DNA from 4 places in the Serratia bockelmannii genome. Region 4 is predicted to be linked to each of the others. Evidence: riboswitches for the same ligand, from Rfam matches in the RefSeq annotation. Region 4 holds a riboswitch; each other region holds the start of a gene.

Region 1 (7,422 bases), 2.5 Mb from region 4:
GGGGAGCTCTCTGGCGGTAGGCCAAAATGGAGGGCGAGGCGAGAATAGGCATGTTCCGCAGAAGCGAGCATGCCGGCCGGCGCGCCGAGAATGCGAGCCCCCGGCATCGCGCCCGCCACATGATGAAATAGCGGAGCCGAAAGCCGTTGCTCATAGACCCGGCGGCAGACAGCCGCTATCTCCAGGTCGGCGGAAACTTGCTGATGCACGTCGACCAAATCGTTTCTGCGACGCAACTCCTCAATGAAGTGACGAAAATCCAGTGCGCAATCGAGCAAACTCATGGCAAATCCTCCAGTTTCCGGGCGTTCAGTCCCTTCTATTCCCATCGCGGCGGAGAGGAGACCGTTTTTATGTGCATGTGCACACATATTAGTGCACGAAAAATCGCGTGTAAATACACGCTACCCTGGAGATGTTGGGCATGTTGTCAGTCTGGCAAACGCTTCAAGGGATAGCGGAGTCAGGCCATGCACGCCCCTGCCGGCAGGCATTATCACCGTGGCGGTTTCACACCTTCAGCATGATTGGCCTGCGCCTGGCAATGGGCTTACCACAAGCGCCGCACCGGGTTTAAGCGCAACATGGCTCACAAAATGAAGAACATAATCGCAAAATGCTATTCGTTGATATTGCACGGGTTATAATGCGGAAAAGGATCTCGGCCAACGCAAACCGGTTTCAGATCGAACGGTTTACAAGCATTAGCGAAAGAAAAGGATTTTGATTCGATAGGGAACAACGAGGGGTAAAGTGGCGGAGAGAGGGGGATTTGAACCCCCGGTAGAGTTGCCCCTACTCCAGTTTTCGAGACTGGTCCGTTCAGCCGCTCCGGCATCTCTCCTAACAACGCTTGCTATCATGCCCGCTTTTACGGCATTTTTACAGCATTAGCACACCGCTGAACGTTCAAGTGACGACTTTACGAGCAACCTGATGATTAAATGGCCGTGGAAAGCGACTCAACCCTCTCAACCCCAGGCAGACACTCAGGCCCAGTGGCAGGACGCGCTGGCGATCCCGCTGCTCTCGCCGCTGAATGAGCAGGAGCAGCAGCGGCTGGTGGCCGTTGCCGGGCAGATCTTGCAGCAAAAGCGCATCGTGCCGCTGCAGGGGCTGCAGCTCACCTCGCAAATGCAGGCGCGCATCGCCCTGCTGTTCGCCTTGCCGGTGCTGGAACTCGGCGCGGAGTGCCTCGACGGCTTCAACGAAATTCTGCTCTACCCCACCCCGTTCGTGGTGGAAGACGAATGGCAGGACGAGATCGGCCTGGTGCACTCGGGGCCAGTGGTGCAGTCTGGCCAAAGCTGGGAACAGGGGCCGATCGTGCTCAACTGGCAAGACGTGCAGGACTCTTTCGATCTCTCTGGTTTCAATCTGGTGATCCACGAAGCGGTGCACAAGCTGGATATGCGCAACGGCGGCGTCGCCACCGGCGTACCGCCGATCCCACTGCGCGAGGTGGCCGCCTGGGAGCACGATCTGCACGCCGCGATGGAAAGCCTGCAGGACGAGATCGACATGGTCGGTGAAGAGGCCGCCAGCATGGATGCCTATGCCGCCACCGATGCGGCCGAGTGCTTCGCCGTGCTGTCGGAGTATTTCTTCAGCGCTCCCGAGCTGCTGGCCGAACGCTTCCCGGCGCTGTATCAGCACTTTTGCCGCTTCTACCGCCAGGATCCGCTGGCGCGCCTGTTGCGCGGCCAGGTGGAAAACGACGCGCAATGGGCTGATTGACGGGCTTATTGCTCAGATACCGAGCAGTCGCACCGCCTGGGGCAATTTAGCGTTGACACACCCGGGGCCGCTGGATATCATGCGCCCCGTTCACACGATTCCTCTGTAGTTCAGTCGGTAGAACGGCGGACTGTTAATCCGTATGTCACTGGTTCGAGTCCAGTCAGAGGAGCCATATTTAGAGAAGCCCGCTTAAGGAAACTTAAGCGGGCTTTTTGCTATGGGGCGTTTACAGCCCGCGTTTTTCCATCAGCAGCGCCAGATCGACCAACCGATTGGAGAAGCCCCATTCGTTGTCATACCAGGCGAGCACTTTCACCAGATTGCCGCCGATCACCAGCGTGGACAGCCCGTCGATGATCGACGAACGCGCATCACCCCGGTAGTCGCTCGACACCAGCGGTTCATCGCTGTAGCCCAGGATCCCTTTCAGCGGGCCGGATGCCGCCGCCGCGCGGAAAGCGGCGTTAATCTCTTCCACCGTCGCCGGGCGTTTCAGCGTCACCGTCAGATCGACGATCGAGACGACCGGCACCGGCACCCGCAGCGAGTAACCGGTCAACCTGCCGTCGAGATCCGGGATCACCTTGCCGAGCGCCTTGGCCGCGCCGCTGGAATAAGGCACGATCGATTCCGCCGCCGCCCGCGCGCCGCGCAGATCTTTTTCCGGCTGATCGTGCAGCGCCTGGCTATTGGTATAGGCGTGAGTAGTGTTCATCAGCCCGTATTCGATGCCGAACGCCTGATGCAGCACCTGCGCGGCGGGCGCCAGCCCGTTAGTGGTGCAGCTGCCGTTGCTGACCACTTTATGCAGCGCCGGATCGTAGAGCTGGTCGTTAACCCCCATGACGATGGTGATGTCGTCGTTCTTGGCCGGCGCCGAGATAATCACCCGCTTGGCGCCGCCGTGCGTGATGTGCACTTCCGCCTTGGCCTTGTCGGTAAAGAAGCCCGTCGCTTCGATCACCACGTCAACGCCCACGCTGCTCCAGGGGATCTCGGCGGGATCGCGCTGCGAAAACACCTGAATCGGCCGGCCGTCCAGCAGCAGCTGGTTGTCGCCGGCTTCCACCCTGGCCGCCAGCGTGCCGGAAAGCGTGTCGTATTTCAGCAGGTGCGCCAACGTTTTGCTGTCCGTCAGATCGTTGATCGCCACCACTTCAAAATCGCTGCGCCCCAGCGCCGCGCGCAGCACGTTGCGTCCGATCCTGCCAAATCCATTAATGCCTACTCTCACCATGATGCACTCCTCGTTTTGGGCTTTGCCTCAACTCTAGCCCTGCCCCGAGGCGGCGTAAATGACGTTTACCGATCAATTTACGCCAAATTGCGCGCATGAAAGCGTTCGCGGTATTCGCTCGGGGTCAGCTGCAGTTTGCGCTCAAACACCCGCCGCAGGTTAAGGCCGTTGCCAAAGCCGGTGGCCAGGGCGATCTGCTCGATGCCTTGCGCACTCTGCTCCAGGCGCTGCCTGGCGGTATGCAACCGGCCTTCTTCGACGAATTTGGCGGGAGAAATGCCCGTCTCGCGGGTGAATACGCGGGTAAAGTTGCGCGGGCTCATCGCCACGCGTTCGGCCAACCGATCGACGCTGAGATCGTCGGCGAGGTTTTCCAGGATCCAGGACTGCAGGTCGCGGATCGGGCCCGGCGATTTGGCCTGGTTGAGCGGGTAGCGGCTGAACTGCGCCTGCCCGCCGGGGCGGCGCAGAAACATCACCAGATCCTGCGCCACTTCGCGCGCCTGCACGAAGCCGTAATCATCCTCCACCAGCGCCAGCGTCAGATCGAAGCCGGAACTGACGCCGCCGGAGGTCCAAATCGGCCCGTCCTGCACGTAGATCGGGCCGTTTTCAACCTGCACCCGCGGGAAGCGCGCCTGCAGCGTTTCCGCCAGCCGCCAGTGAGTGGTCGCCCGCCGCCCGTCCAGCAACCCGGCCTCGGCCAGCAGCAGAGCCCCGCCGCAAACCGAAGCGATACGGCGCGTCTGCGGCGCCGCGCGGCGCAGCCAATCCGCCACCAGGGCGCCCTCTTCTTCGGTTGCCCCCTTGCCGGCAACAATGACGGTATCGCGCGGCAGGGCCGGATCGAGATCCGCCAGGCGATGGTCAGCCAACAGGCTCAGCCCGGACAGGCCGTGCACCACCCGGTGAGATTGCGTAGTGGCGACCGCGATCTGATACAGCGGCGTCTCGGCGGAACTCAGGCGATTAGCCTGCATCAGAATATCGGCGATGCCCGCCGCTTCGAACAGCATGCCCCCTTCAGGGACGATAATCAGGAATGTATGCATGGCGATAATTACAAGAAAGAGCAAAACAGGCCAGACAACCACTGTATAAGAAAAGCGCCGCGGGTTCACCCTGCGGGCATAAAAAAGCCCGCCGATAACCTCGACGGGCCTGGAAGGAATAGCCATTCAAACCTGCGGCAAGCTCACCCCGCCGGCGCGCGCCAATTGCGCCAGTAGCGCCGTTTGAAACGCCTCGTCGTGTACCGCTGCATGGGGTTCGAGGCGCTGCTGATGGTGCCAATAGCCGCCGGACGCCAGGGCCTGCGGTTCATCGCTGCTCACCAGCCACGCCTGCGTCACATGCCCCAGCGCCAGATCGTCGGGCGCGTCCGCGCCGCCCATTTTGGTTGGCACCCAACCGGGATCGACCGCGCTGCTGATCACGTCAGGCCACAGGCGCGCCACGGCGGCGGCCAGCGCGGTGACGAACAGTTTGCTGTCCGAATAAGAGCCTGCGGCGCCGCCAAGCCAATCCACGCCGTTCAGTTCCGCCACGCCGTCAAAGTGCATACTGCTGCTCAGATAGACGATACGCTTGGGGCGTTCGATCAGGGCCGTCAGCAGGTAGGGCGCTATGACGTTCACCGGCATCACCTGCGGTCCGGTAAACATACCGGCATTGTGGATCACCGCGTCCGGGCGACCGAGGCGATTGACCTGCTCGGCGAGCTGCCGGATCTGCTGCACATCGGACAGATCGCCGATCGTCGCCTGTGCACCGCGATCCAGCAGATCGCGCACCGCGTCCAGACGGCCGGGCTCACGCGCATGCAGAATCACCTGATGCCCTTCGTCCAACAGCGTTTGCGCGGCGGCGCGGCCCAGCCCGTCCACCGAGCCGGTAATGAAAATGCGTGACATCCAGCTCCTCCGTTTAGCGCCAGCCGAGCGCCGGCGCGACATGGGTTAAAATCGATTCGATAACGTGGGCGTTGTAATCCACGCCCAGTTGGTTAGGCACGGTCAGCAGCAAGGTATCCGCTTCGGCGATGGCCTCGTCCTGCGCCAGCTGTTCGATCAGCGCGTCAGGTTCTGCGGCGTAACTGCGGCCAAAGATCGCCCGGGTTTGCGCATCGATATACCCCAGTTGGTCGCCTTCCTTACCGCTGCCGCCGAAGTAGTTGCGATCCCGCTGATCCACCAGCGCGAAGATGCTACGGCTCACGGAAACCCGCGGCTCATGCGTGTGGCCGGCCTCTTGCCAGGCGGCGCGGTAGGCGCGGATCTGCTTGGCTTGCTGGATGTGGAAGGGTTCGCCGGTCTCGTCGTTCTTGAGCGTCGAGCTTTGCAGGTGCATGCCGAGCTTCGCCGCCCAGACGGCGGTGGCATTGGAGCCGGCGCCCCACCAGATGCGGTCGCGCAGCCCGGCGGAAAACGGTTCCGGCCGCAGCAGCCCGGGCGGATTCGGGAACATCGGCTGTGGATTGGGCTCGGCGAACCCTTCGCCGCGCAGCGCTTCCAGGAACACTTCGGTATGGCGGCGGGCCATGTCCGCATCGGTTTCGCCGTCGGCCGGGGCATAGCCGAAATAGCGCCAGCCGTCGATCACCTGCTCCGGCGAGCCGCGGCTGATGCCAAGCTGCAGCCGCCCGCCGGCGATCAGATCCGCCGCGCCAGCGTCCTCCACCATGTACAGCGGATTTTCATAGCGCATGTCGATCACGCCGGTGCCGATCTCGATGCGTTGGGTTTTGGCGCCGATGGCGGCCAACAGCGGGAACGGCGATCCCAGCTGGCGCGCGAAGTGGTGCACGCGAAAATAGGCGCCGTCCGCCCCCAGATCTTCGGCGGCGACCGCCAGATCGATGGACTGCAGCAGCGCATCCGCCGCGGAACGGGTGCCGGACTGGGCGGAAGGCGACCAGTGGCCAAACGAGAGAAAACCAATCTTTTTCATCGGGCATCATCCTCAGAGGCAAAACATGAGCCTACAGTGACAAAAACCGCGCGCCTTGCGCCAGCAAAATCACCCTCGATCGCACTAAACGAACCGATTGCCGCCGCACCGCCCGGCGATTGTAATCAAAAAACAAATGTCGTATAACAAGCAGCTCCGAGGGGTGTCCTGTTACGGGCTGAGATGGCGCAAGCCGAACCCTTTGAACCTGATCTGGGTCATGCCAGCGAAGGGACGGTTAGGCAACAACGCTCTCACCCGTTGCCTGTTCATACCCCAGCGTGCCCGGATCTCCACTGACTCAAGGAGGTCCCATGTCCATCACTACCCTGTTCGAAAGCGGTCTTTACGGCCGGCTGCGCCACCATGCCGGCAGCCACTGGCAAGATTACGTCGATCATCCATTTCTGCAGCAGCTGGCCGCCGGCACCTTGCCTGAACGCGCTTTTCGCCGCTACCTGACCCAGGACTATCTGTTTCTGCTGCACTTCGCCCGCGCCTACGCGCTGCTGGTCAGCAAGCTGCGCACCCTGCCGGAGATGCGCGCCGCCACCGCCTCGCTCAACGGCATCGTCGCCGAACTGCCGTTGCACGTGGCCTACTGCGCCGAATGGGGGCTGAGCGAAGCGCAGATCGCCGCCCAGCCGGAAGCGGCGGAAACCATGAACTACACCCGCTACGTGCTGGATATCGGCCATGCCGGCGACGCCCTCGATCTGCTGGCCGGCCTGCTGCCCTGCGTGGCCGGCTATGCCGAAATCGGCCTGCGGCTGCTGCACGATCCCGCCACTCAGATGGAGGGCAATCCTTACGCCTCCTGGATCCGCAACTACGGCGACGAGGGCTATCTGGCCGGCGTGCGTGCCGCCATCGAACTGCTGGAAACCGTCGGCCACCAGCGCGGCGCACAAGGCCGCTTCACCGAGCTGGCGCAGATTTTCACCACCGCCACCCAGCTGGAATCGGCATTTTGGCAGATGGGGCTGAACGCCTCATGACCTCCCCGCTTCTCCCACCCGGCATCCAGGTGCGGGATCTCAGCCTGCGTTTCGGTCAGCAAATCGTCTTCGACCGGCTGAGCTTCGACATCGCCGGCGGCAGCTTCGTCGCCCTGCTCGGCGCCAGCGGCGCCGGCAAAACCAGCCTGCTGAAGATCATCGCCGGCCTGGCGCAGGCCAGTTCGGGTACGGTGACCGGCAGCGACGGTTTGCCGATCGCCGGGCGCATCGCCTACATGGGGCAAAAAGACCTGCTCTACCCGTGGCTGACCGTCGAAGAGAACGTCGCCCTCGGCTCGCGGCTGCGCGGCGAAGTGGCGGATCGGGCGTGGGTGGCGCATCTGCTCGAACGCGTAGGCCTGGCCGCGCATGGCCGCAGCCTGCCCGCCGCGCTGTCCGGCGGCATGCGCCAGCGCGCCGCCATCGCCCGCACGCTCTACGAACGCCAGCCGATCGTGCTGATGGACGAACCCTTCTCCGCATTGGACGCCATTACCC
Region 2 (7,422 bases), 460 kb from region 4:
TGTAGGCGTAGGTTTCGTCGCTGTCTGCTTGCGTGGCCGGGCGCTCGTCGACCTCAATGTTGCAGCGCTTGTGAATGCTGTTCATGATAAAGACGCCGTTATGCGTCCTTTGGCCGGCAAACGGTTCGTTGAAATACTGAAAAACCTTTTTGATTTCATCGAGGGTGATGCCCCTTTTGCCATCCAGTTTTTGTTTGGCGCTGTTGTACTGAAGGTTCAGTATGTTGGCCATCGTGGAGGCATGTTTTCTGTCGCCAACTCCTTTCAGAGTGAGCAACGCGCTGATTGCATCGATATAATTTGGCGTTTTCTTCATGACAACCTTGGCTTTTTTGATGTTGACCGCGAGCGCTGAAAAACCTGCGCGAGAACCCGTGCTGGATTATAGATGATGCCCCGGTGGTTGCGGTGATATCAGCTTGATTTCCTTTGGCAAACTCAAAACACACTCGATACTAAATAAAAAAACACTCAAAAGACATTCACATTTAATCGTTTATGTGGTTAATTAGCGCACATACTGTGTGATTCGCGTCCTGGGGGGGTGCCAGTCTCACAAAATAAACCGCCTGCTCTTGTCCGTAAGCAGGGAGCAGGCGGCAAAAAAATCTGCGGTCAACACCAGGGCTATTGGCTGCATCGGGGATGACCATTCGAACCTCTCTTCGTCGCTGTATCTTCTTTTTTCCTCGTTCCTCACTGTTCTGCCGCAATAGCGCCCTATGAATATCACTCCTAAGTGAATACCGAACGCAGATATCGCATCTTTCTGACAGCCCATTAACCGACAAGACAACCTATCCGTACGCCCTTACAGGCCGCGATACGGCATATGCGCGTTGCCGCGGACGAGGGCCGGAGTCGCGCAAGAGGATCTCCGGCGCGATCCGGGATGGGATAAGGCGGGGCCATCGAGAGGGTGACGGCCCCGGCCGACGCCGGGTTTGGCGGTCGGCAAGGCCACTATAGTCGGCGCGTTTGCCGGCGCCAGCGCTGCCGTTCGGCATTGCGCGGCCGCTCCAGCGTTTTCTTCACACGGCGGCAAACGTTGCTGTTTATTGCGCGCCGCGTCCCAGATAACCGTCCCAGTCTTTCCACACCGGCTGCAGCCCGGCGTGGCTGATGGCCTCGGCGACCTGCTGCGGCGTGCGGTCGTCGTGCGGTTCGAACTGTTCCAGCTCCGGCGGTACGTCATCGGCATAGCCGCCGGGCTGCGTCTTGGATCCGGCGCTGACGCTGTTGATCGCCACCGGGATCATATGATCGCGGAAGTAAGGCGACTCCCGGGTAGACAGCGACAGCTCAACGTCTGGCGCGAACAGCCGGAAGGCGCAGATCAGCTGCACCAGTTGAGGCTCGCTCATGATCGACGCCGGTTCAATGCCACCGGCGCAGGGGCGCAGACGCGGGAACGAGATCGAGTAGCGGCTCTGCCAGTAGGTTTGCTGCAGGTAGAACAGATGTTCCGCCAGCAGGTAGCAGTCGGTGCGCCAACTGTTGGACAGACCGATCAATGCGCCGAGGCCGATCTTGTCGATCCCGGCGCGCCCCAGGCGATCCGGCGTGGCCAGGCGCCAATGGAAATCCTGCTTCTGGCCGCGCAGGTGGTGCTGCAGATAGGTGGCCGGATGGTAGGTTTCCTGGTACACCAGCACGCCGTCCAGGCCCAGCGTTTTCAGTTCGGCGTATTCCTCCTGCGCCAGCGGCTGCACTTCCATCATCAGCGAGCTGAAGTGCCGGCGGATCGCCGGGATGTGCTGGCGGAAATAGTCCATGCCAACCTTGGTCTGATGTTCGCCGGTGACCAGCAACAGATGTTCGAACCCCAGCGCCTTGATGGCTTCGCACTCGCGTGCGATCTCCGCCGCATCCAGCGTTTTGCGCTTGATGCGGTTGCTCATCGAAAAGCCGCAGTAGGTGCAGTCGTTGGCGCACAGGTTAGAGAGATACAGCGGCACATAGAAGCCGACGACGTTACCGAACCGCTGGCGGGTCAGCTGCTGTGCGCGCTGCGCCAGCGGTTCCAGATACGGCGCGGCCGCGGGGGAGATCAGCGCCATAAAGTCGTCGCGCGTCAGCTTGTCGGCGTTCAACGCGTGCTCCACGTCGCGCGTAGTTTTGCCGTTGATGCGCAGCGTAATGTCGTCCCAGTCCAGCTGTTGCCAGCGGCTACTGAAATCGTCGGCCATCATTGCGCCTCCTCTGGCTGGCTGAGAAAAGCGGTCAGCGGGCTGGACGCGACCGCGCCGCGCTGGCTGGAGCCTAATCCGGCGCTGCGTGCCAGCTCGCCGGCCTCCAGCGCCAGGCGAAACGCCCGTGCCATCTGCACCGGATCGCGCGCCACGGCAATGGCGGTATTCACCAGCACCGCGTCGGCACCCAGCTCCATCGCCTCCAGCGCGTGGCTTGGCGCGCCGATGCCGGCGTCTACCACCACCGGCACCTTGGCTTGCTCGATGATGATTTCGAGGAAGTCACGGGTGCGCAGACCGCGGTTGGAGCCGATAGGCGCACCGAGCGGCATCACCGCCGCACAGCCCACCTCTTCCAGCCGTTTGCACAGCACCGGATCGGCGCCGCAGTAGGGCAGCACCACAAAACCGTCTTTCACCAGCGTTTCCGCCGCTTTCAGCGTTTCTATCGGATCAGGCAGCAGGTATTTCACATCGGGATGGATCTCCAGCTTCACCCAGTGGGTGCCGAGCGCTTCACGCGCCAGCCGGGCGGCGAACACCGCCTCGGCGGCGGTTTTGGCGCCGGAGGTGTTGGGCAACAGCCTGACGCCCAACTGCTGCAGCGGCGCCAAAATGGCGTCGTTGCCGCCGCGCAGATCGACGCGCTTCATGGCCATGGTCACCAGCTGTGAGCCGGAGGCCGCCAGTGCCTCCAGCATCAACGCCGGGGTGGCGAACTTGCCGGTGCCGGTGAACAGGCGCGAGGTAAAAGTGGTATCGGCGATTTTCAGCATGTCAGCCTCCGGCGATCGCTTGAAACAGCAAAATGTCGTCACCGTCATGCACCTGATGGTCGGCCCAGTCGGCGCGTGGGATGATGGTTTGGTTGATCGCCAGCGCGGTGCCCGGCTGGTGGCGTTCCAACTGGGTCAGCAGGGCGGCGACGCTGAGCGGCTGCGCCAGCTCAAGCGGTTGGTCGTTCAGCCGGATTTTCATGCTGCGCCTCCGCATACCGGGCAGGCGCGGGCCTGGCTCAGTTGCAGCGTGCTCCAGCTCTGCTGCTTACCGTCGAACAGCCGCAGTTTCCCGCTGAGGGAGGAAGGCATGCCGGCCAGCATCTTGATGGCCTCCAGCGCTTGCAGGGTGCCGATTACGCCGACCACCGGGCCGAGTACCCCGGCAGTGCGGCAGTTGCGCTGCGGTTCTTCCTGCTCCGGATACAGGCAGGCGTAGCAGCCGTGCGCATAGGGCGGCTCGAGCACCAGCAGCTGGCCGCTGAAACCGACCGCGCTGCCGCTGAGCAGCGGCTTGGCGGCGGCGATGCAGGCGGCATTGACCTCATGACGGGTCGCCATATTGTCGCAGCAGTCCAGCACCAGATCGGCGCGGGCGACCGCGTCGCGCAGCGCTTGCCCCTGTAGCCGTTGCGCCAGCGGGATGGATTCCACCAACGGGTTCAGCGCCTGCAGGTGGCGTTGCGCCAGCGCCGCCTTACCGGTGGCGGTATCGGCGCTGCGGTAGAGGATTTGCCGCTGCAGGTTGGTAACGTGCAGCTGGTCGTCGTCGGCCAGCAGCAGCGTGCCGACGCCGGCGGCGGCCAGGTACAACGAAGCCGGGGAACCGAGCCCGCCCAAACCGACGATCAACACCGTGGCGCGCTTGAGTTTCTCCTGGCCTTCCGGGCCGACGTCCTCCAGCAGCAGCTGGCGGCTGTAGCGCAGGAATTCCTGATCGTTAAGCATCGCTCGACCCCTCGCCTTCGATCAGCCGCAGCAGCTCGGCCGTCGCCGCGCGCCAATCCGGCGCCTGGGTGATGGCGCTGACCACCGCCACGCTGCCGACGCCGCACGCCAGCACTGCCGGTACGCGATCGATACTGATCCCGCCGATCGCCACCGTCGGGTAATCCGCCAGGCCGGCGATGTGGCGTTTCAACTCCGTCAGCCCCTGCGGCGCCGAAGGCATGTCTTTGGTTTGGGTGGGGAAGATGTGCCCCAGCGCGATGTAGGACGGTTTCACCGCCAGCGCGCGCGCCAGTTCGGCGTCGTCATGGGTGGACACGCCGAGCCGCAACCCGGCGCGGTGAATGGCAGCCAGATCGGTGGTATCGAGATCTTCCTGGCCCAGATGCACGCCGTAGGCGCCATGCTTGATCGCCAGCCGCCAGTAGTCGTTGATGAACAGCCGTGCCTGATAACGCTGGCCCAGCGCGATGGCGGCGGCGATATCCTCTTCGACCTGCTCGTCAGGCAAATCCTTGATGCGCAGCTGGATCGTGGTAACGCCGGCTTCCAGCAGGCGAGCGATCCATTCCACGCTGTTGACGACCGGGTAGAGTCCCAGCTTGTGGGGCGTTGCCGGGAAGGGGGTCGTGATATCAGTCATTGTTTGTCTCCTCTTGCAGGGTGCCGGCGCTGTGATACAGCTCGCTGCCGCGGGCACGGAATTCGGCGGACATTTTCTCCATGCCGGTCAGCTGCACTTCGATCGGCTTGGCGGCCTCCTGGGCGGCGGCGTAGTCGCGCACCTCCTGCGAAATCTTCATCGAGCAGAATTTCGGCCCGCACATTGAGCAGAAGTGGGCGACCTTGCCGGATTCCTGCGGCAGGGTTTCGTCGTGATAGGCGCGCGCGGTGGCCGGATCGAGCGCCAGATTGAACTGATCTTCCCAGCGAAATTCGAAACGCGCCTTGGACATGGCGTTATCGCGGATCTGCGCGCCCGGATGGCCCTTGGCCAGATCGGCGGCGTGGGCGGCGATCTTGTAGGTGATCAGGCCCTGTTTGACGTCTTCTTTGTTCGGCAGGCCGAGGTGCTCTTTCGGCGTGACGTAACACAGCATGGCGCAGCCGAACCAGCCGATCATCGCCGCGCCGATGCCGGAGGTGAAATGGTCATAGCCCGGGGCGATATCGGTGGTCAGCGGGCCGAGGGTGTAGAACGGCGCTTCGTGGCAGTGTTCCAGCTCTTCGGTCATATTGCGGCGGATCATCTGCATCGGCACATGGCCCGGGCCTTCGATCATCACCTGCACGTCGTATTCCCAGGCGATTTTGGTCAGCTCGCCCAGCGTATGCAGCTCGGCGAACTGGGCTTCGTCGTTGGCGTCCTGAATCGAGCCGGGGCGCAGGCCGTCGCCGAGCGACAGCGAAACGTCGTAGGCGGCGCAGATCTCGCAGATTTCACGGAAGTGCTGATAGAGGAAGTTTTCCTGATGGTGCGACAGGCACCATTTGGCCATGATCGAGCCACCGCGCGACACGATGCCGGTCAGGCGTTTGGCGGTCATCGGCACATAGCGCAGCAGCACGCCGGCGTGGATGGTGAAGTAATCGACCCCTTGTTCCGCCTGTTCCAGCAGCGTATCGCGGAACATCGCCCAGGTGAGGTTTTCCGCCACGCCGTTGACCTTCTCCAGCGCCTGGTAGATAGGCACGGTGCCGATGGGAACCGGGCTGTTGCGCAGGATCCACTCGCGGGTTTCGTGAATATAGCGGCCGGTGGAGAGATCCATCACGGTGTCTGCGCCCCAGCGGGTGGCCCACACCAGCTTCTCCACCTCTTCTTCGATCGACGACGTGACCGCCGAGTTGCCGATATTGGCGTTCACCTTCACCAGGAAATTGCGGCCGATGATCATCGGCTCCGCCTCCGGGTGATTGATGTTGGCAGGAATGATGGCGCGGCCGGCGGCCACTTCCTGGCGCACGAACTCCGGCGTGATGTTGTCCGGCAGGTTGGCGCCCCAGCCCTGGCCCGGATGCTGGTGGCGCAGCACCTCGCCGCGAATGCGTTCGCGCCCCATGTTTTCACGGATGGCGATGAACTCCATCTCCGGGGTGACGATGCCGGCGCGGGCATAGTGCAGCTGGGTCACGCACTTGCCCGGCAACGCCTTGCGCGGCAGCGGCAGATGTTCGAAGCGCAGGTGATCCAGCCCCTCGTCCGCCAGCCGCTGTTGGGTGAAGCCGGAACTGGCGCCGTTCAGGGTCGCAGTATCGCCGCGCGCGTCGATCCAGCCGGCGCGCAGCTTGGCCAGGCCGGCGTGCACATCGAGCTCGGCCTGCGGATCGCCGTAGGGGCCCGCGGTGTCATATACCGGGATCGCCTCGTTCTGTTCATACTGCGGGCTATCTTTGCTGCCGCCGACCAGGGTCGGACTGAGCTCAATTTCGCGCATCGGCACCTGGATATCGCGGCGCGAGCCCTGCAGGTAGATGCGGCGTGAGTTTGGGAAAGCCATGCCTTGCAGCGTGTCGATAAACTGCTGGGCGGCTTCGCGTTGCGCTTTACGGGCGCGCGGTGGATTAATGTTAGACATAGCAAGTTCCTACCAGTGTGTTGGGTTGGGAAAGTTGCTTGTCTGGAGCTCGGAGGGAGTAATGATGGTGGCCGATAAGGCAGGGCGCCCGCAAGGGGGAGGCCGTGCCTGTGGCGATAGATTACTCTTGTTCCCTTCGCGGGTATTAACCCGATCAGGTTCCGCGGATCCCGAATTAACGGTCTCAGCCTGGCTGATTCGATGAACAAATCAGGCGCTAGGCACTCCGACAAGATGCCCCCCAGTATAGGAGGGATAAGAAAAAAAACTATAAAATTTTAACGCGCCGGATCCAGCGTCTGGTCCGGCAGCGGTTGCTGCGCGGCTTCTGCTTCCAACTGGATCAGCTTATCTTCCAGCGCAAAGCGCGCCGCCAGCGTTTCGCCGATATCCGACAAGGCCTGGTGGAATTCCAGACAAACCTCCTGATCGATATCCACTTCGGTATAGCGATCGTGGAACGCCATGATCTGTTCAGTATTGGCCCACAGCTTGGGATAGATGTTCACCGCCAGCGACATTTTCGGACTGGCTGCGCCTTCCACTTGTTTGATAATTCTGTCATAGATATGAAAATGCCCTGCGGAGAGGTAATCCACCAGGTTGTGGCAAAAGTTCTCCAGCGCTTTTTCATTCAGCGGCGTATGCTTTTCTTTATTCGGTTTGAGGCCTACCAGCGTGCAGTAGGCGACCAGCAACTGTTTGCGGGCCTGAAGCCATTGATCAACTAATTCATTACTACCGCCAACGCGCTGAGTCAGCCTTTCCAAACGGTTGAGCATGTTTGACTCCGTGTAAGTAACAAAAGTAACCGGTAAGTTATTAAAATGTAACAAAGCCGATTTGTAGAGTGCCAGTGAAGCTGAGGTTGTGCAACAACGATATGGAACTTGCATTAACGGGCAATGAAAACGGCTGGTGGATTGT
Region 3 (7,422 bases), 2.1 Mb from region 4:
CGGCATGGGCATGGGATCGGTGGTGGCGGTGTTCTTCCAGGCCGGGCGCGACACCATCGACACCGTGCTGAAGACCATCCTGCCGTTTATGGCGTTCGTCTCGGCCTTGATCGGCATCATCATGGCCTCCGGCCTCGGGGACTTTATCGCTCACGGCCTGACGCCGCTGGCCAATAGCCCGATCGGCCTGGTAACGCTGGCGCTGATCTGCTCATTCCCGCTGCTGTCGCCGTTCCTCGGCCCCGGCGCGGTCATCGCCCAGGTGATCGGCGTGCTGGTCGGGGTGCAGATCGGCCTCGGCCATATTCCGCCGCAGCTGGCGCTGCCCGCACTGTTCGCCATCAACGCGCAGGCCGCCTGCGACTTCATTCCGGTCGGCCTGTCGCTGGCGGAAGCCAAGCAGGACACCGTGCGAGTCGGCGTGCCTTCAGTGCTGGTCGGCCGCTTCCTGACCGGCGCGCCGACGGTGTTGATCGCCTGGGCCGCCTCGGCCTTCATTTATCAATAAGTTGATCCCTAGGGAGACATTTATGCACACCATTTTTCATACCACCATCACACAGATCGGCGGTTGCGCCCGCGACGCGTTGCTGGACAACATGCTGATCACTTTCCGTGAAGGCGCGCCGGCGGATATCGAAGAGTTCTGCTTCATCCACCGCCACGGTGCGACCGCCGGCGAGCTGCAGGTCGGCGGCGTGATGGAGCTGGCGCAGCAGCGCTACGCCATCACCGCCGTCGGCAGCGTCGCCACGCAGAATCTGCGCGAACTGGGCCACATCACCGTGCGCTTCGACGGCGAAGCCGAAGCCGAATTCCCCGGATCGGTCCACGTATCCGGCCCGACGCCGACCGATATCCCGTTGGGCAGCACGCTGTCATTTATCGCATAAGGAGTAGACCATGTCTGAAGTAGCTGTAGTGATTGGCGGCGGCCAAACGTTAGGCGCCTTTTTGTCCCACGGGCTGGCGCAGGCCGGTTATCGGGTGGCGGTGGCCGATCTGAACGCCGACAATGCCAATCGGGTGGCACAGCAGATCAACGAAGCGTTTGGCGCAGGCAGCGCCTGCGGTTTTCAGGCCGACGCCACCGACGAGCAGAGCGTGATCGCGTTGGCAGCGGCGGTTGACCGGGAATTTGGCCAAACCAACCTGCTGGTGTACAGCGCCGGCATCGCCAAGGCGGCGCCGATCACCGACTTCCCGCTGGGCGACTTCGACCGCTCGCTGCAGGTGAACCTGGTGGGCTATTTCCTCTGCGCCCGCGAGTTCTCGCGCCTGATGATCCGCGACGGCATCGCCGGGCGCATCATTCAGATCAACTCCAAGTCCGGCAAGGTCGGCAGCAAGCACAACTCCGGCTACAGCGCCGCCAAGTTCGGCGGCGTGGGGCTGACGCAGTCGCTGGCGCTCGATCTGGCGGAGTACGGCATCACCGTGCATTCGCTGATGCTCGGCAACCTGCTGAAGTCGCCGATGTTCCAGTCGCTGCTGCCGCAATACGCGCAAAAACTGGGCATCGCACCGGACCAGGTGGAGCAGTACTACATCGACAAGGTGCCGCTGAAACGCGGTTGCGACTATCAGGACGTGCTGAACATCCTGCTGTTCTACGCCAGCGAGAAGGCCTCTTACTGCACCGGCCAGTCGATCAACATCACCGGCGGCCAGGTAATGTTCTGACGCCACCGACGCCCCCTCCCGCGGAAGGGGGCCTAAGGAGAACCCCATGACACAAGCTCTGATCGCCTTCGCACTGCTGGCCTGGCTGCTGCAAATCGCCTTCGGCTGGTGGCAACTGCAGCGCTTCAACCGCGCCTTCGACGGCCTGTGCCAACTGGGCGCCGTCGGCGTCGGCCGTTCCGGCGGCCGTTTCCGCCCGCGGGTGGTGCTGGCGCTGGCCTTCGATGCCGATCGGCGGGTGTGCGGCAGCCTGTTGCTACGCGGCCTGACCGTTTTCGCCCAGCCCCGCCCGCTGCCTCGATTACACGGTTTGCATCAGCGGGATTTGCGCCCGGATGTGATCTTCCCCGAGGATCGCGCATGCCAGTCTGCACTATCGTTAGCGATTGAACCCAAATCGTGATATTTTCATATTAAAAGGCATTACCTTTCATAGTGAATTATTCAGCGAGGGGAAATGCCCCACTCTTGTGAACGGGAATCGCGATGAAACCAAAGCAGCGGCAGGCCGCTATCCTTGAATATCTGCAGCGGCATGGCAAAACGGCAGTGGACGCCCTGGCCGAGCATTTCTCCACCACCGGCACCACCATCCGCAAGGATCTCACCCTGCTGGAAGACGAAGGCGAGGTGATCCGCACCTACGGCGGCGTGGTGCTCAGCCGCGACGACGGCGATCAGCCGATCGACCGCAAAACCCATATCAATACCGAGAAAAAGCGCCACATCGCCAGCGCCGCCGTGGCGCTGATCGCCGACGGCGACTCGCTGATCTTCGACGCCGGCAGCACGGTGCTGCAGATGGTGCCGCACCTGGCGCAGTTCAATAACATCACGGTGATGACCAACAGCCTGACCATCGTCAACGCGCTGGTGGAGCTGGACAACGATCAGACCATCCTGATGCCCGGCGGCACCTACCGCAAAAAATCGGCCTCGTTCCACGGCAGCCTGGCCGAATCGGCGTTCCAGCAGTTCAGCTTCGACAAGCTGTTTATCGGCGCGGACGGCGTCGATCTCAACGCCGGCGTCACCACCTTCAACGAAGTGCATAACGTCAGCAAAGCGATGTGCGAAGCCGCCGGCCGCATTATTCTGTTGGTAGACTCCTCGAAATTCGGCCGTAAGAGCCCGAACGTGGTGTGCGAACTCAGCGCCGTCGACACGCTGATCACCGACCGAGACATCAACCCCGATTACCTCGCCGCCCTGCAGGCGAAAGGCATCAATATCCTTCTGGTAGGAGACCCCGATGAGTAACGCCAACGCCCTGCTCGCCTTCGCCCGCGAAACGCTGGAGATCGAGCTGACCGAAGCGCAGCGCCTGCTGGCGCGCCTGGACGACAACTTTGTCTGCGCCTGCGAACTGCTGCTGAACTGCCGTGGCAAAGCGGTGATTTCCGGCATCGGCAAGTCCGGCCATATCGGCAAGAAGATCGCCGCGTCGCTGGCCAGCACCGGCACGCCGTCGTTCTTCGTGCACCCGGCGGAGGCGCTGCACGGCGATCTCGGCATGATCGGCGCCGACGACGTGGTGGTGTTCATCTCCTACTCCGGCCGCGCCAAAGAGCTGGACCTGATCCTGCCGCTGCTGGCGGAGAACGGTATTCCGGTGATCGCCGTTACCGGCGGCAAAGAGTCGCCGCTGGCGCAGGCCGCGGCCTGCGTGTTGGATATCGGCGTCGAGCGAGAAGCCTGCCCAATGGGGCTGGCGCCCACCTCCAGCGCGGTCAACACCCTGATGATGGGCGATGCCCTGGCGATGGCGCTGATGCGCCAGCGCGGTTTCAACGCGGAAGACTTCGCCCGCTCGCACCCGGGCGGCAGTCTGGGCGCGCGCCTGCTGAACCGCGTGCATCACCTGATGCGCACCGGCGATCGCCTGCCGCGCGTGAGCGAAAGCGCCAACGTGATGGAAGCGATGCTGGAACTGAGCCGCACCGGGCTCGGGTTGGTGGCGGTCTGCGACGCGCAGCAGCGGGTGGTGGGCGTATTTACCGACGGCGACCTGCGCCGCTGGCTGGTGAAGGGCAACAGCCTGCAGGATCCGCTCAGCCCGGCGATCACCCGCCCCGGCTATCGGCTGCCGGAGCAGTGGCGCGCCGGCGAGGCGCTGGAAGCGCTGCACGAACAGCACATCAGCGCGGCCCCGGTGGTCGATATGGACGGCGTGCTGGTGGGGGCGCTCAACCTGCACGATCTGCATCAGGCCGGCATCGGCTGATCAACGCCGGGGGCGCCATCACCGGCGCCCCCGGTCAGATTATTTCCAGTCGGGATTGTTCTCGAACTGCTGCTTCAGCAGCGCCTTCATGTCGTCATCCGGCTTGCCGAGCCACTGGTACTTGGCATACTTCTTCGGATGATCGACGGCTTCCGGCCGATCTTCCACCGCGACCCGCACGCCCCAGGCCTGAGATTTATCCGCGCTGAACGCCACGATCAAAAAGTTGTTGCCGCAGTCGTGCGGCTTGCACAGGTTGCCGACCAGATACTCTTTGCCCTTCCAGCTCAGGTTCTGCGCCGGCGTAGAGGTGCCGACGCCCTTGCGCGCCCAGCCCGGCATCCGCGCCTGGCCTTTCACCATGTTTTGCCAGCTGGCCTGATACCCCGGCTGCTGAATTAAATCCGACGTGGTGACGATCTGCTGGGCAAAGCTGCCCGCGCTGAAGCTGAGCAGTGCGCCGAAGAGGGCGCAACGCAGCGCCTGGTGTCCCGTCATAGTCCTTCTCCCTAGGTTAAATCAGGTTTCGCCCGTCAAACCGGGCCTGAACTAGTCAGACCACGGTTGCGGCAAAAAGTTGACTCACCACCAGGCGTGAAAATGATGCACCGGCCCGATGCCGTGCCCCACTTCCAGGGTGTCCGCCTGTTGCAGCGCGTGTTGCAGGTAGTCCTTGGCGGCGGCCACCGTGGCCGCCCAGTCGGCATGGCGCGGGCGCAGCGCCGCCAGCGCGGCCGAGAGCGTGCAACCGGTGCCGTGGGTGTGGCGGGTGGCGACGCGCGGCGCGGTAAAGCGCTGCTCGCCTTCTGCGGTAAACAGCCAGTCCGGGCTCTCACTTTCGCTCAGGTGGCCGCCCTTCATCAGCACCGCTCGGCAGCCCATCGCCAGCAGCGCCCGTCCCTGCTCACGCATCTGCGCTTCATCTTCCGCCGGCGCGCACGCCAGCAGCGCCGCCGCTTCTGGCAGGTTCGGCGTAATGATCGACACCAGCGGCAACAGCTCGCGCCGAATAGACGCTACCGCCTCCGGCGCCAGCAACGGATCGCCGCTTTTCGCCAGCATCACGGTGTCCAGCACCACGAATTCCGGCCGGTAATGGCGCAGCCGTTCGGCCACCGCCTGCACGATGTCAGCGTTGGCCAGCATGCCGATCTTGACGCTGTCGATGCGCACGTCGCTGAATACCGAGTCCAGCTGCGCGGCGACGAACGCCGGATCGATGTAATACACCGACTGCACGCCGCGGGTATTCTGCGCCACCAGCGCGGTGATCACCGAGGTGCCGTAAGCGCCGAGCGCCGAGAAAGCTTTCAAATCGGCCTGAATGCCGGCGCCGCCGCTGGGATCGGTGCCGGCGATGGTCAGCGCGTTAATGCGTTTCATCACAGATCCTCCCCGCGCAGTTGATACAGCGCGTCGAGGAACGCCGGCGTAAAGCTGCCCGGCCCGGCGGCCTGCCTGGCCGCGAGGCCGCCGCAGTGGGACATCACTCGGCAGGCGGTCGCCACGTTATCCAGGCGATCGCCCGGCAGGGCGCAAAACGCCGCCGCCACCGCCGACAGCGCGCAGCCGGTGCCCACCACCCGCGTCATCAGCGGGGAACCGCCTTCGATCGCCCAATCGCGCTGGCCGTCGGTGACGTAATCCACCGCGCCGGTGACCGCCACCACCGCGCCGCTGCGCCGCGCCAGCTCACGCGCGGCGGGCAATGCCGCCAAGGAATCGTCGCCGCTGTCCACGCCGCGGCCGCTGGCCAGCAACCCACTGAGCGCCATGATTTCCGAAGCGTTGCCGCGTATCGCCGCCGGTTTCTCGTCCAGCAGCTGTTTGGCGAAGGCGGTGCGGTAGGAGAGCGCACCGACCGCCACCGGATCCAGCGTCCAGGGCTTGCCGGCCCGATTGGCGGCGGCCACCGCCGCCCGCATCGATTCGGCACGCAGCGCGTTGAGGGTGCCGACGTTGATCAGCAGGCCGTCGGCCAGCGCGCTGAACTGCGCCGCCTCTTGCGGCTCCACCACCATCGCCGGGGAAGCGCCGAGCGCCAGCAACACGTTGGCGGTCAGCGATTGCACCACTTCGTTAGTCAGGCAGTGGATCAGCGGAGGGCGCTGTTGGAATTGGGTCAGACAGGCCGCGGCGCGCGCGCCGGGTAGTGCATCAGGTCGAGCGATCATATTCCTCCCAACCGGCGTTCAAGAAGGCGGCGCCGGCTGGGCGGCCGTGACTTCCCTACGCTGGCATTATCCAGATCAGGTAATACGGGTATTTCTCAGCCTTCACGTAGAAGGGCACCCCGAGTCATGAAAATCAATAGGTTGTGATCAACGTTGCGTTAATCCCTGCAGGGGATCATGCCAGCGGCGGCGCGGACAAACAAGCGAATAAATTGACTCGCGCCTAAGCGATGTTTCCCTCTTTTCCCGCCAGATACAGGCTCAGCACGCCGGGCAGCTCCGCCAGCGTGAACGCCACGCTCTGCGGCGCCGTCTTGAAGATATGGTGCAGCGTACCGGCCACCAGGCTTTGCAACAGCCGGGTTTGCTGCAGGATCTCCGCTTCGGCGGTCTCGGGGCGGCGCAGCTGCAACACGCTGGCGATCAGCGTCAGGAAGCTGGACTTTTCATCCGGCAGGTTCATTTCCCGCATCACCGGCAGGTAGTCGGCATGCTCACGCAGGTACTGCGCATAGGGTGAAAACAGCCGCTGGATCACCGCTTCAGCGGAGAGGCGCCGCCACTCATCGTCACTGGCCAACGCCATGTCGCGCACCAGCGCCTCAATCGACTCGGTATGCCGATCTGCCAGCGCCTTGATCACCGCGTGGCGATCGGGAAAAAAGTGATACATCGAACCGATGGAGGTTTTGGCGTGCTTGGCGAGCCGCTGCATGCTGAGCGCCGCCAGGCCGTCCTGCGCCACGATCGCCGCCGCCGAATCCAGAATGGTTTGTACGCGTTGCCGCCCTCTTTCCTGCTGTGGCTCTCGCCCGGTGATGTTTTCGTCGATTTGCATATTCGTTTCTGCCCGCTGTCATCAACGCATTATACCCATTTGCCGCTACGAAGGCAGGGCGACACAAAAAACTAGATTAACCCCTCTAGTTTAGAGTAGAGTATTTATTCTAGTTTACCCTGACGCAAGCGTGGGGAAGACAAACAGTGACCTCACTCACTGAAAAAGAGTCATTTCATTCGGCCCGTCGCCCAAGCCAATCGTCAGAGAATGCCCTATGCCCGACAAAAAACTGCTCATCACCTGCCTGACCGCGCTGTTGCTCACCGGGTGCTCGCCGGCACCGTCGATAGTGGTGTTCGGCGCTTCGTTCCCCGACTGGCTGTTTTGCCTGTGCGGCGGCGTGGCGGGTATGGTGGCGATCCACCTGCTGCTGCGCACCCCGGAAAAACGCGCCTGGCTGGCGCCGCAGCTGCTGACGTATCCGGCGCTGACCGCGCTGATCGCCATGCTGATCTGGTTACTGGTTTTCCCCCACTGAGACTGACGCCATGACCCAACCA
Region 4 (7,422 bases):
TGTTCTCCTGAAACAGCATCGACACCGGCCGTTTGGCCGGCGGCGTGGCGGTATGATCTTCGCCGTTCAGCAGCAGCCGGCCGCTGGCCGCCGGCAGAAAACCGGCGATCAGGCTCAGTAGGGTGCTTTTACCGGCGCCGCTGGGGCCGAGCACCGCGACGCGCTCGCCCGGCTGGATGCGCAGATCAAAGCGCATCGGCAGGTGTTCATACAGGTAGGTCAGTTTTTCAAGCGTCAGCATGGCGCCCCGGTAAGCGTTCGATCAGGGTAAACAGCAGGAAGCACAGCAGCAGCAGCAGCAGCGCGGTCACCGCCCCGTCGTTGCTGCGGTAGGCGCCAATCTGCTGATACAGGTAAAAAGGCAGGGTACGGAAATGCTCATTGCCAAACAAGGCGACCACGCCGAAATCGCCGATCGACAGCACGCAGGCGAAGGCCAGCGCCTGCGCCAGCGGGCGGCGCAGGGCGCGTAGTTCGATCAGCCGCAGCCGCTGCCAACCGCGGATATCCAGCGACAGGCACAGCGGGTTGTAACGTTCGGCGAGGTCGCGCATCGGGTTCTCCAACACCTTCAGCGCATAGGGCACCGCCATCAGCGCATTGGTGAGGATCACCAGCGCATAGGGCGACTGCGGCAGCCCGATCGTATCGCTCAGCAGCAGGAAGAAGCCAGTGGCCAGCACGATGCCCGGCATCGCCAGGATCACCATGCCGCTCAGCTCCAGCGCCTGGCCGCCGCGCAGTTGCTGTCGCAGCTTCAGCTCGCGGCTGCTCCACAGCAGCATCATCGTGAGCGCCACGCACAATAGCCCGGCGCCGAGGGCGATGCGCAGCGACGTGAACAGCGCCTGCCACAGCACCGGCTGGCGCAGCACGCTGACGACGGCCTGATTGGCGCCGTCGGCGATCACCGCCAGCAGGGGCGGCAGCAGCAGCAGCAGCGCGGCGGCGATCAGCAGAAAATCGCTGATGCGCCGCCACCGGCTGTCTTCCGGGTTGCGCCAGCGCTGGGCGTGGGTATGGCCCACCTGCAGCACCTGGCTCAGGCGCTGGCTGATCAAAACCAGCCCCAGACAACAGCTTAACTGGATCAGCGCCAGCATGGCGGCGCGGCCCAGATCGTAGTCGTAACTCAGCGCCTGGTAGATCGCCAGTTCGATGGTGGTGGCCTGCGGTCCGCCGCCCAGCGACAGCACGGTGGCGAAGCTGGCGAAACACAGCATGAAGATCAACGCGCCGCTCGGCAGGATCTGGCGGCGCAGCGCCGGCCATTCGACGAAGCGGAACTGCTGCCAGCCGCTCATACCCAGTTGGGCGGCCAGTTGGCGTTGCTCCACCGGAATGTTCTCCAGCGCCTGCAGCAACAGGCGGGCGGCCAGTGGCAGGTTAAAGAACAGGTGCGCCAGCAGAATGCCCTGCAGCCCGTAGGGCGAGAAGCCATATTCGACGCCCAGCCAGCCGCACAGCGTCGCCAGCCAGCCCTGGCGCCCATAGACGCTGAGCAGGCCGAACACCGCCACCAGCACCGGCAGCACCAGCGTCATGGCGCACAGCCGCAGCAACAGCTGCCGGCCGGGGAAACGGCGGCGATAGAGCGCACGCGCCAGCAGAACGGCGGGCAGCACCGAAATCAGCGCTGACAGCAGCGCCTGCCAGAAGGTGAAGCGCACCACGTGCCACAAGTAGCTGTCCTGCCACAGGCCGCGCCAGTCGCTGTCCGGCGCATGGCGCCACAGCGAGCCCATCGCCAGTGCGGCGACCAGCAGGATCACGCCGGCGGCCAGCAGCCCCGGCCAGAGCCAGCGGGGGATCAGCGGCTGACGGCGGTTTGCCATGCCCGGATCCAACCGCCGCGTTGTGTGGCCACCTCTTCGGCGCTGTATTGCAGCGCGGTCTGCGGCACGTTCATCTGCTCAAAGCCGACGGGCAGCGGGGTGTTGATCACCGGATACATCCAGTTGCCGGTCGGGATGGTGTTCTGGAACGCCGGCGTCACCATGAACCGCATGAAACGCTCGGCCAGCTCAGGCTGTTTGGCGGCCTTCAGCTTGCCCGCCACTTCCACCTGCAGGTAGTGGCCTTCGCTGAACGTGGCGGCGGCGTAAAGGTCTTTTTTCTCTGCGATCAGGTGATAGGCGGGAGAAGTGGTGTAGCTGAGCACCAGATCGCCTTCGCCTTTTAGGAACAGGCCGTAGGCCTCGCTCCAACCTTTGGTGACGGTGACGGTCTTCTTCGCCAATTGCTGCCAGGCGGCCGGCGCCTTGTCGGCATACACTTTTTGCATCCACAGCAGCAGGCCGAGGCCCGGCGTGCTGGTGCGCGGATCTTCGTAAATCACCTTCCAGTCGCGATCGCTGCTGATCAGCTCCTGCAGGCTCTTCGGTGGATTCTTCAGTTTTTCTTTGTTGTAGACGAAGGCGAAGTACCCGTAGTCGTAAGGCACGAAGGTCGTATCCTGCCAGCCGCCCGGCACCGTCAGTTTGGCGGTGTCGACGCCGCTCGGCGCGAACAGGCCGGTTTGCTGCGCCGCCTGCAACAGGTTGTTGTCCAGCCCCAGCACCACGTCGGCGGCGCTGTTCTTGCCTTCCATGCGCAGGCGGTTGAGCAGTGAGACGCCGTCTTCCAGCGCCACGAACTTCAGCTCACAGTCGCACTCGGCTTCGAAGGCTTTTTTTACCGCCGGGCCAGGGCCCCAGTCGGCGGCAAAGGAATCGTAGGTGTAAACCGTCAGCGTCGGCTTGGCGAACACCGGCGCGGCGCATAGCAGCAATAAGCAGGGCAGATATTTTTTGACCACGTTGCACTCCTGAAAAATAAGGGGGCAAGGGTATCTGAGGGGGCGAGGCGGCGTCGCCGGTTCGCTGGGCTCAAATCCCTCCGCCGGTATTGACCGGATCAGGTTCGACGGGTGTGCTCTCAGCGGAAAATCGGGCTTATGCACACGGCCCGACTCACCGCACCCCGTTGAGACGGCGCTATTGTAAAGATTAACCGACCCGGGCGAAAGGCGCTTATGCCTCCGGCGGGGCAAACCAGGCGGATTTGAAGTCGAACCAGCCGAGGGTGTTCATTCGCACGCCGCGCATGCTGCGCTGGCCGTGCAGCTGCAGCCAGTGGTGGAACAGCGGATGTAGCTGGTGGTTGCTGACTAGCCGCTGGCAAAACTCCGCCAGCGGCAAGCGGTTGGCGCGCCATAACTCCGCGTCCTGCGCCAGATCCTCGTTCATGCAGTGCTGCATCAGCGGCAGTTCGTACAGCGTGGCGAACAGCGAAAACTCCAGCGGCAGATAGAAGTTGGCGCTGCCGAGCCACAGATCGCTGCGCGCGTCGCCCTGGTGCCAGGTGGCGTAATCCACGCTTTGTACGATCAGGCGGATGCCGTGCTGCGCCAACAGCGGTTCGATCGCCTGGCGAATGGCGTGAAACTCCGAATGCTCATTGAAGTGGGTCATCGTCAGTTCAGTCAGCCCCGCCGGTTTGGGTTGCTGCGCCAGCGTGCGGTTGTGGTGCCAGCGCGGCAGCAGGCCGTATGCCGGCGACCAATAGCGCTGGTAGAGCGGCCCGGCGTGGCTCAGCAATGAAATGGGGTTGATCAATTCGCACAGCCAGCTGCGAATGGCGGGGTCGGCGGCCAACGTGGAACGCTGATCGAACAGCAAGAAATAACAGCCCTCTTCCAGTCGGCTTTCCAGTTCGTTTTTGCCGGTTTCATCGCCCTGCAGCTGCACGCCGGAGTGCACCAGCTCTTCGGAGAACTCCGGCAGCACCCAGATGTTCACCTCGTCGATCAGCGCCCGGTAGCCGAAATAGTCGTCGAAGGCGTGGATCTTCATCTGGCTGGGAAGATTGCGCACCACGCGGTAGGGGCCGGTGCCGACCGGATGGCGGGCGAAGTCCGGCAGTTCGCGCCATTCGCGCGGCAGGATCATGGCCTGCACGCTGCCCAGCAGCCAGGGTAGCCAGTGGTCGGGGCTGCGCAGATGCACGTCGATAACGAACGGCGTCGGCGAGGTGACGCTTTCGATATGTGAGAACAGCGGTTGCGAGGTCAGACGCGAGAGGGAAGTGATGACGTCTGCCATCTCCAGCTCGCGGCCGTGATGAAAATGGATCGCCGGGCGCAGGTAAAACCGCCAGTGCAAGGGCGTCAGCGGCTGCCAATGGTGGGACAGATCGGACTCCAGTTCCCCGTTTTCCTCATTTATGCGCGTCAGGCCGTTGAAGATCTGGCGCGCCAAATGGGTTTCCGAACGCCGCAGCGCCGAGCCGGGCAGCAGGTTGTACAACTGCCGGTAGTAGAGCACCCGCAGGATGTGTTTACCCTGGCGGAAGCTGCGCCCCAGCTGCGACAGCAGCATTTGGCGCACCACGTTTTTGTCGCCCACCAGCTGCACCAACTGATCGATGCGATCCTGTTCCAACAGCTCCTCGGCCCGCTGTTGCTGCAGCGCCAGGCCGGTGTAGTGGAAGGTTAACCGTGAACGCTTGCCGCGCCCCGACTCCGCCTGCCAGGTGAGCCAGCCTTCCCGCTGCATGGCGCTCAGCAGGGAGCGCACGTGGCGCCGCGAGCAGCTGAGCACCTCCGCCAGATCCTGCAGGGTGGTGTCGGTGGTTTCACCGTGGCAGCGCTGCCACAGGCGGATGAACTGTTGCTGCAATCTGGACGTGGACATAAAAGAGGAACGCTCCCGCCTCAACTCGTCAATTTTTCTTTCCCTATATTACGCCGATAATTTTCATCAATGAAAGGGGAGGGCGTAATCATGAAAGCTTTCTTATCCAAACAGTTCTATCAGCGCTATTTCAGCGCGGTGCGCCGTCAACGCGCCGACTGGCTGAGCGTGGTGCCCGAACAGGCGCGGCTGGCGATGTTGGCACACCTGACGCAATGGGACATCAAAGAGATGACCGATAAGCAATATCGCGAGCACCTGTAGGGGCTGCGGCAACAAGTTTCTGAGTAATGGTGCTGTTTCACCAGCCAGTGGGGCAACCCACTGGTTTTTTTATGCATGGACATGGCGATGCGCTTGCATTTTTCTTGCCGTGGCCTAAGGTTCTTTCTTCTGCTTTGAGGTCAGGGAAGACGATATGCAACGCCTGAGCCGGTTGTCACTGCGCATTAACCCCATCTTTGCCGCATTCCTACTGATCGCTTTTCTCTCCGGCATCGCCGGCGCATTGCTGACGCCGACGCTCAGCCTGTTTCTGACCACCGAAGTTAAGGTGCGGCCGCTGTGGGTCGGGCTGTTTTACACCGCCAACGCGGTGGCCGGCATCGTCGTCAGCTTCCTGCTGGCCAAACGTTCCGACACCCGCGGCGATCGCCGCAGGCTGATCCTGCTGTGCTGCCTGATGGCGGTCGGTAACTGCCTGTTGTTCGCCTTTAACCGCGACTACCTGACGCTGATCACCGCCGGGGTGCTGATGTCCGCCGTTGCCAACACCGCCATGCCGCAGATCTTCGCGCTGGCGCGGGAATATGCCGATAGCGAGGCGCGTGAAGTGGTGATGTTCAGCTCGGTGATGCGCGCCCAGCTTTCGCTGGCGTGGGTGATCGGCCCGCCGCTGTCGTTTGCGTTGGCGCTGAACTACGGATTCACCGTGATGTTCCTGATCGCCGCCGCCACCTTCGCGGTTTGCGTGCTGCTGGTGGGGTTTATGCTGCCTTCGGTGCCGCGCGCGGCGGAAAATGAGGGGCTGCAGGGTGGGGTGTCTGCGCCGATCGCGCCCGCCAGTGCCTGGCGCAATCGCGACGTGCGGCTGCTGTTCATCGCCTCAATGCTGATGTGGACCTGCAACACCTTGTATATCATCGATATGCCGCTGTATATCACCGCCGATCTCGGCCTGCCGGAAGGGTTGGCCGGGGTGTTGATGGGTACCGCCGCCGGGCTGGAGATCCCGGCGATGCTGCTGGCCGGTTACTACGTCAAACGTTTCGGCAAGCGCAACATGATGCTGCTGGCGGTGGTGGCAGGCGTGCTGTTTTACCTCGGGCTGACGGTACTGGAGAGCAAGCCGGCCCTGATCGCGCTGCAGCTGCTCAACGCGGTGTTTATCGGTATCGTCGCCGGTATCGGCATGCTCTATTTTCAGGATTTGATGCCGGGCCGACCGGGCGCCGCCACCACGCTGTTCACCAACAGTATCTCGACCGGGGTGATCCTGGCCGGGGTGCTGCAGGGCGCACTGGTGGAGAACCTCGGTCATGGCTCGGTGTATTGGATGGCGGCGCTGTTGGCGCTGGCGGCGCTCGGGATGAGCGCCCAAGTGCGTGAAGTGTGAGGTTAAACGACGGCATTCTTGATGCAAGTCATTGAGAAGGCTGAAGCGGACGCCCAAGCTGAAGGCATATGGAGCGCGATCGTTGCGCCCACGCCCGTCTCGCTATTGAGATGCCGCCTTGTTGTTTAGAACAGTGGGAACGTTATGGATAAACTCACACCGCTCAAACCGCTTCCTTCCTTGTGCGCCCTGGCCGCCACGCTGATTATCTGGTTCCTCATTCCCGTACCGGAGGGCGTTGCGCCCAACGCCTGGCAGCTGCTGGCGCTGTTTATCGGCACCATCATCGCCATTATCGGCAAAGCGATGCCGATTGGCGCGGTCTCAGTGATCGCCATCGCCCTGGTGGCGGTGACCGGCGTCACCAATCCCGGCAAGCCGGGCGCCGCGCTGGACGATGCACTCAGCGGTTTTTCCAACCAGCTGATCTGGCTGATCGGCTTTTCGATCATGATCTCCCTCAGCCTGAACAAAACCGGGCTGGGCGCGCGCATCGGCTACTATTTTATTTCGCTGTTCGGCAAAAAAACGCTGGGCATCGCCTATGCGCTGACGCTGGCGGAAACCACGCTGGCGCCGGTGACGCCGAGCAACACCGCGCGCGGCGGCGGCATCATTCACCCGATCATGAAATCGATCGCCGACAGTTTCGGTTCAAAACCGGAGCTCAATACCTCCGGCAAGATCGGCCGCTACCTGTCGCTGGTGAACTACAACATCAACCCGGTCACCTCGGCGATGTTTATCACCGCCACTGCGCCTAACCCATTGATCGTCAGCCTGATCGCCAAAGGCACCCATGGCAGCTTCGAGCTGTCCTGGTCGATGTGGGCGATTGCCGCCCTGGTCCCGGGGCTGTGTTCGCTGCTCGTGATGCCGCTGGTCATCTACCTGTTGTATCCGCCGGAGGTGAAAAGCACCCCGGACGCGCCGCGCTTCGCGCGCGAAAAACTGCAGGCGTTGGGGCCGGTGACGCTGCCGGAAAAAATTACCCTCGGGGTGTTCGCGCTGTTGCTGATACTGTGGGCCGGCATTCCGGCGATGATCTTCGGCCCGGCGCTGGCGGTCAATCCCACCACCGCGGCGCTGATCGGCTTGGCGGTGCTGCTGGCCACCGGCGTGCTGAGCTGGGAG

Evidence for each region. Region 4 has a riboswitch for thiamine pyrophosphate ahead of thiB (thiamine ABC transporter substrate binding subunit). Riboswitches for the same ligand answer to the same signal wherever they lie in the genome.
Region 1: it holds a riboswitch for thiamine pyrophosphate, as region 4 does, so the genes downstream of both, ACSJLU_RS15525 (TenA family protein) here and thiB (thiamine ABC transporter substrate binding subunit) in region 4, are expected to answer to the same signal.
Region 2: it holds a riboswitch for thiamine pyrophosphate, as region 4 does, so the genes downstream of both, thiC (phosphomethylpyrimidine synthase ThiC) here and thiB (thiamine ABC transporter substrate binding subunit) in region 4, are expected to answer to the same signal.
Region 3: it holds a riboswitch for thiamine pyrophosphate, as region 4 does, so the genes downstream of both, thiM (hydroxyethylthiazole kinase) here and thiB (thiamine ABC transporter substrate binding subunit) in region 4, are expected to answer to the same signal.

The regions. Positions count from the first base shown of each region.
Region 1 is NZ_CP196512.1:3,254,570-3,261,991, forward strand. It holds gene ACSJLU_RS15485 (UbiD family decarboxylase) at 1-284, opposite strand, end outside; tRNA gene ACSJLU_RS15490 (tRNA-Ser) at 755-844, opposite strand; gene mtfA (DgsA anti-repressor MtfA) at 937-1,737, shown strand; tRNA gene ACSJLU_RS15500 (tRNA-Asn) at 1,837-1,912, shown strand; gene gap (type I glyceraldehyde-3-phosphate dehydrogenase) at 1,967-2,977, opposite strand; gene ACSJLU_RS15510 (GlxA family transcriptional regulator) at 3,055-4,029, opposite strand; gene ACSJLU_RS15515 (SDR family NAD(P)-dependent oxidoreductase) at 4,156-4,890, opposite strand; gene ACSJLU_RS15520 (LLM class flavin-dependent oxidoreductase) at 4,904-5,926, opposite strand; TPP riboswitch at 6,076-6,178, shown strand; gene ACSJLU_RS15525 (TenA family protein) at 6,241-6,924, shown strand; gene ACSJLU_RS15530 (ABC transporter ATP-binding protein) at 6,921-7,422, shown strand, end outside.
Region 2 is NZ_CP196512.1:310,720-318,141, forward strand. It holds gene ACSJLU_RS01450 (response regulator) at 1-232, opposite strand, end outside; gene thiH (2-iminoacetate synthase ThiH) at 1,056-2,189, opposite strand; gene ACSJLU_RS01460 (thiazole synthase) at 2,189-2,968, opposite strand; gene thiS (sulfur carrier protein ThiS) at 2,970-3,170, opposite strand; gene ACSJLU_RS01470 (HesA/MoeB/ThiF family protein) at 3,167-3,916, opposite strand; gene thiE (thiamine phosphate synthase) at 3,909-4,559, opposite strand; gene thiC (phosphomethylpyrimidine synthase ThiC) at 4,552-6,495, opposite strand; TPP riboswitch at 6,610-6,734, opposite strand; gene ACSJLU_RS01485 (Rsd/AlgQ family anti-sigma factor) at 6,774-7,277, opposite strand; gene nudC (NAD(+) diphosphatase) at 7,379-7,422, shown strand, end outside.
Region 3 is NZ_CP196512.1:3,884,203-3,891,624, forward strand. It holds gene srlE (PTS glucitol/sorbitol transporter subunit IIB) at 1-508, shown strand, start outside; gene srlB (PTS glucitol/sorbitol transporter subunit IIA) at 531-893, shown strand; gene srlD (sorbitol-6-phosphate dehydrogenase) at 904-1,683, shown strand; gene gutM (transcriptional regulator GutM) at 1,730-2,086, shown strand; gene srlR (glucitol operon DNA-binding transcriptional repressor SrlR) at 2,170-2,943, shown strand; gene gutQ (arabinose-5-phosphate isomerase GutQ) at 2,936-3,907, shown strand; gene ACSJLU_RS18550 (inhibitor of vertebrate lysozyme family protein) at 3,947-4,405, opposite strand; gene thiD (bifunctional hydroxymethylpyrimidine kinase/phosphomethylpyrimidine kinase) at 4,490-5,290, opposite strand; gene thiM (hydroxyethylthiazole kinase) at 5,290-6,081, opposite strand; TPP riboswitch at 6,117-6,213, opposite strand; gene ACSJLU_RS18565 (TetR/AcrR family transcriptional regulator) at 6,305-6,919, opposite strand; gene ACSJLU_RS18570 (YtcA family lipoprotein) at 7,137-7,400, shown strand; gene mdtN (multidrug transporter subunit MdtN) at 7,411-7,422, shown strand, end outside.
Region 4 is NZ_CP196512.1:767,968-775,389, forward strand. It holds gene thiQ (thiamine ABC transporter ATP-binding protein ThiQ) at 1-241, opposite strand, end outside; gene thiP (thiamine/thiamine pyrophosphate ABC transporter permease ThiP) at 228-1,835, opposite strand; gene thiB (thiamine ABC transporter substrate binding subunit) at 1,811-2,797, opposite strand; TPP riboswitch at 2,855-2,974, opposite strand; gene sgrR (HTH-type transcriptional regulator SgrR) at 3,012-4,673, opposite strand; gene sgrT (glucose uptake inhibitor SgrT) at 4,764-4,937, shown strand; gene ACSJLU_RS03605 (sugar efflux transporter) at 5,092-6,288, shown strand; gene ACSJLU_RS03610 (DASS family sodium-coupled anion symporter) at 6,433-7,422, shown strand, end outside.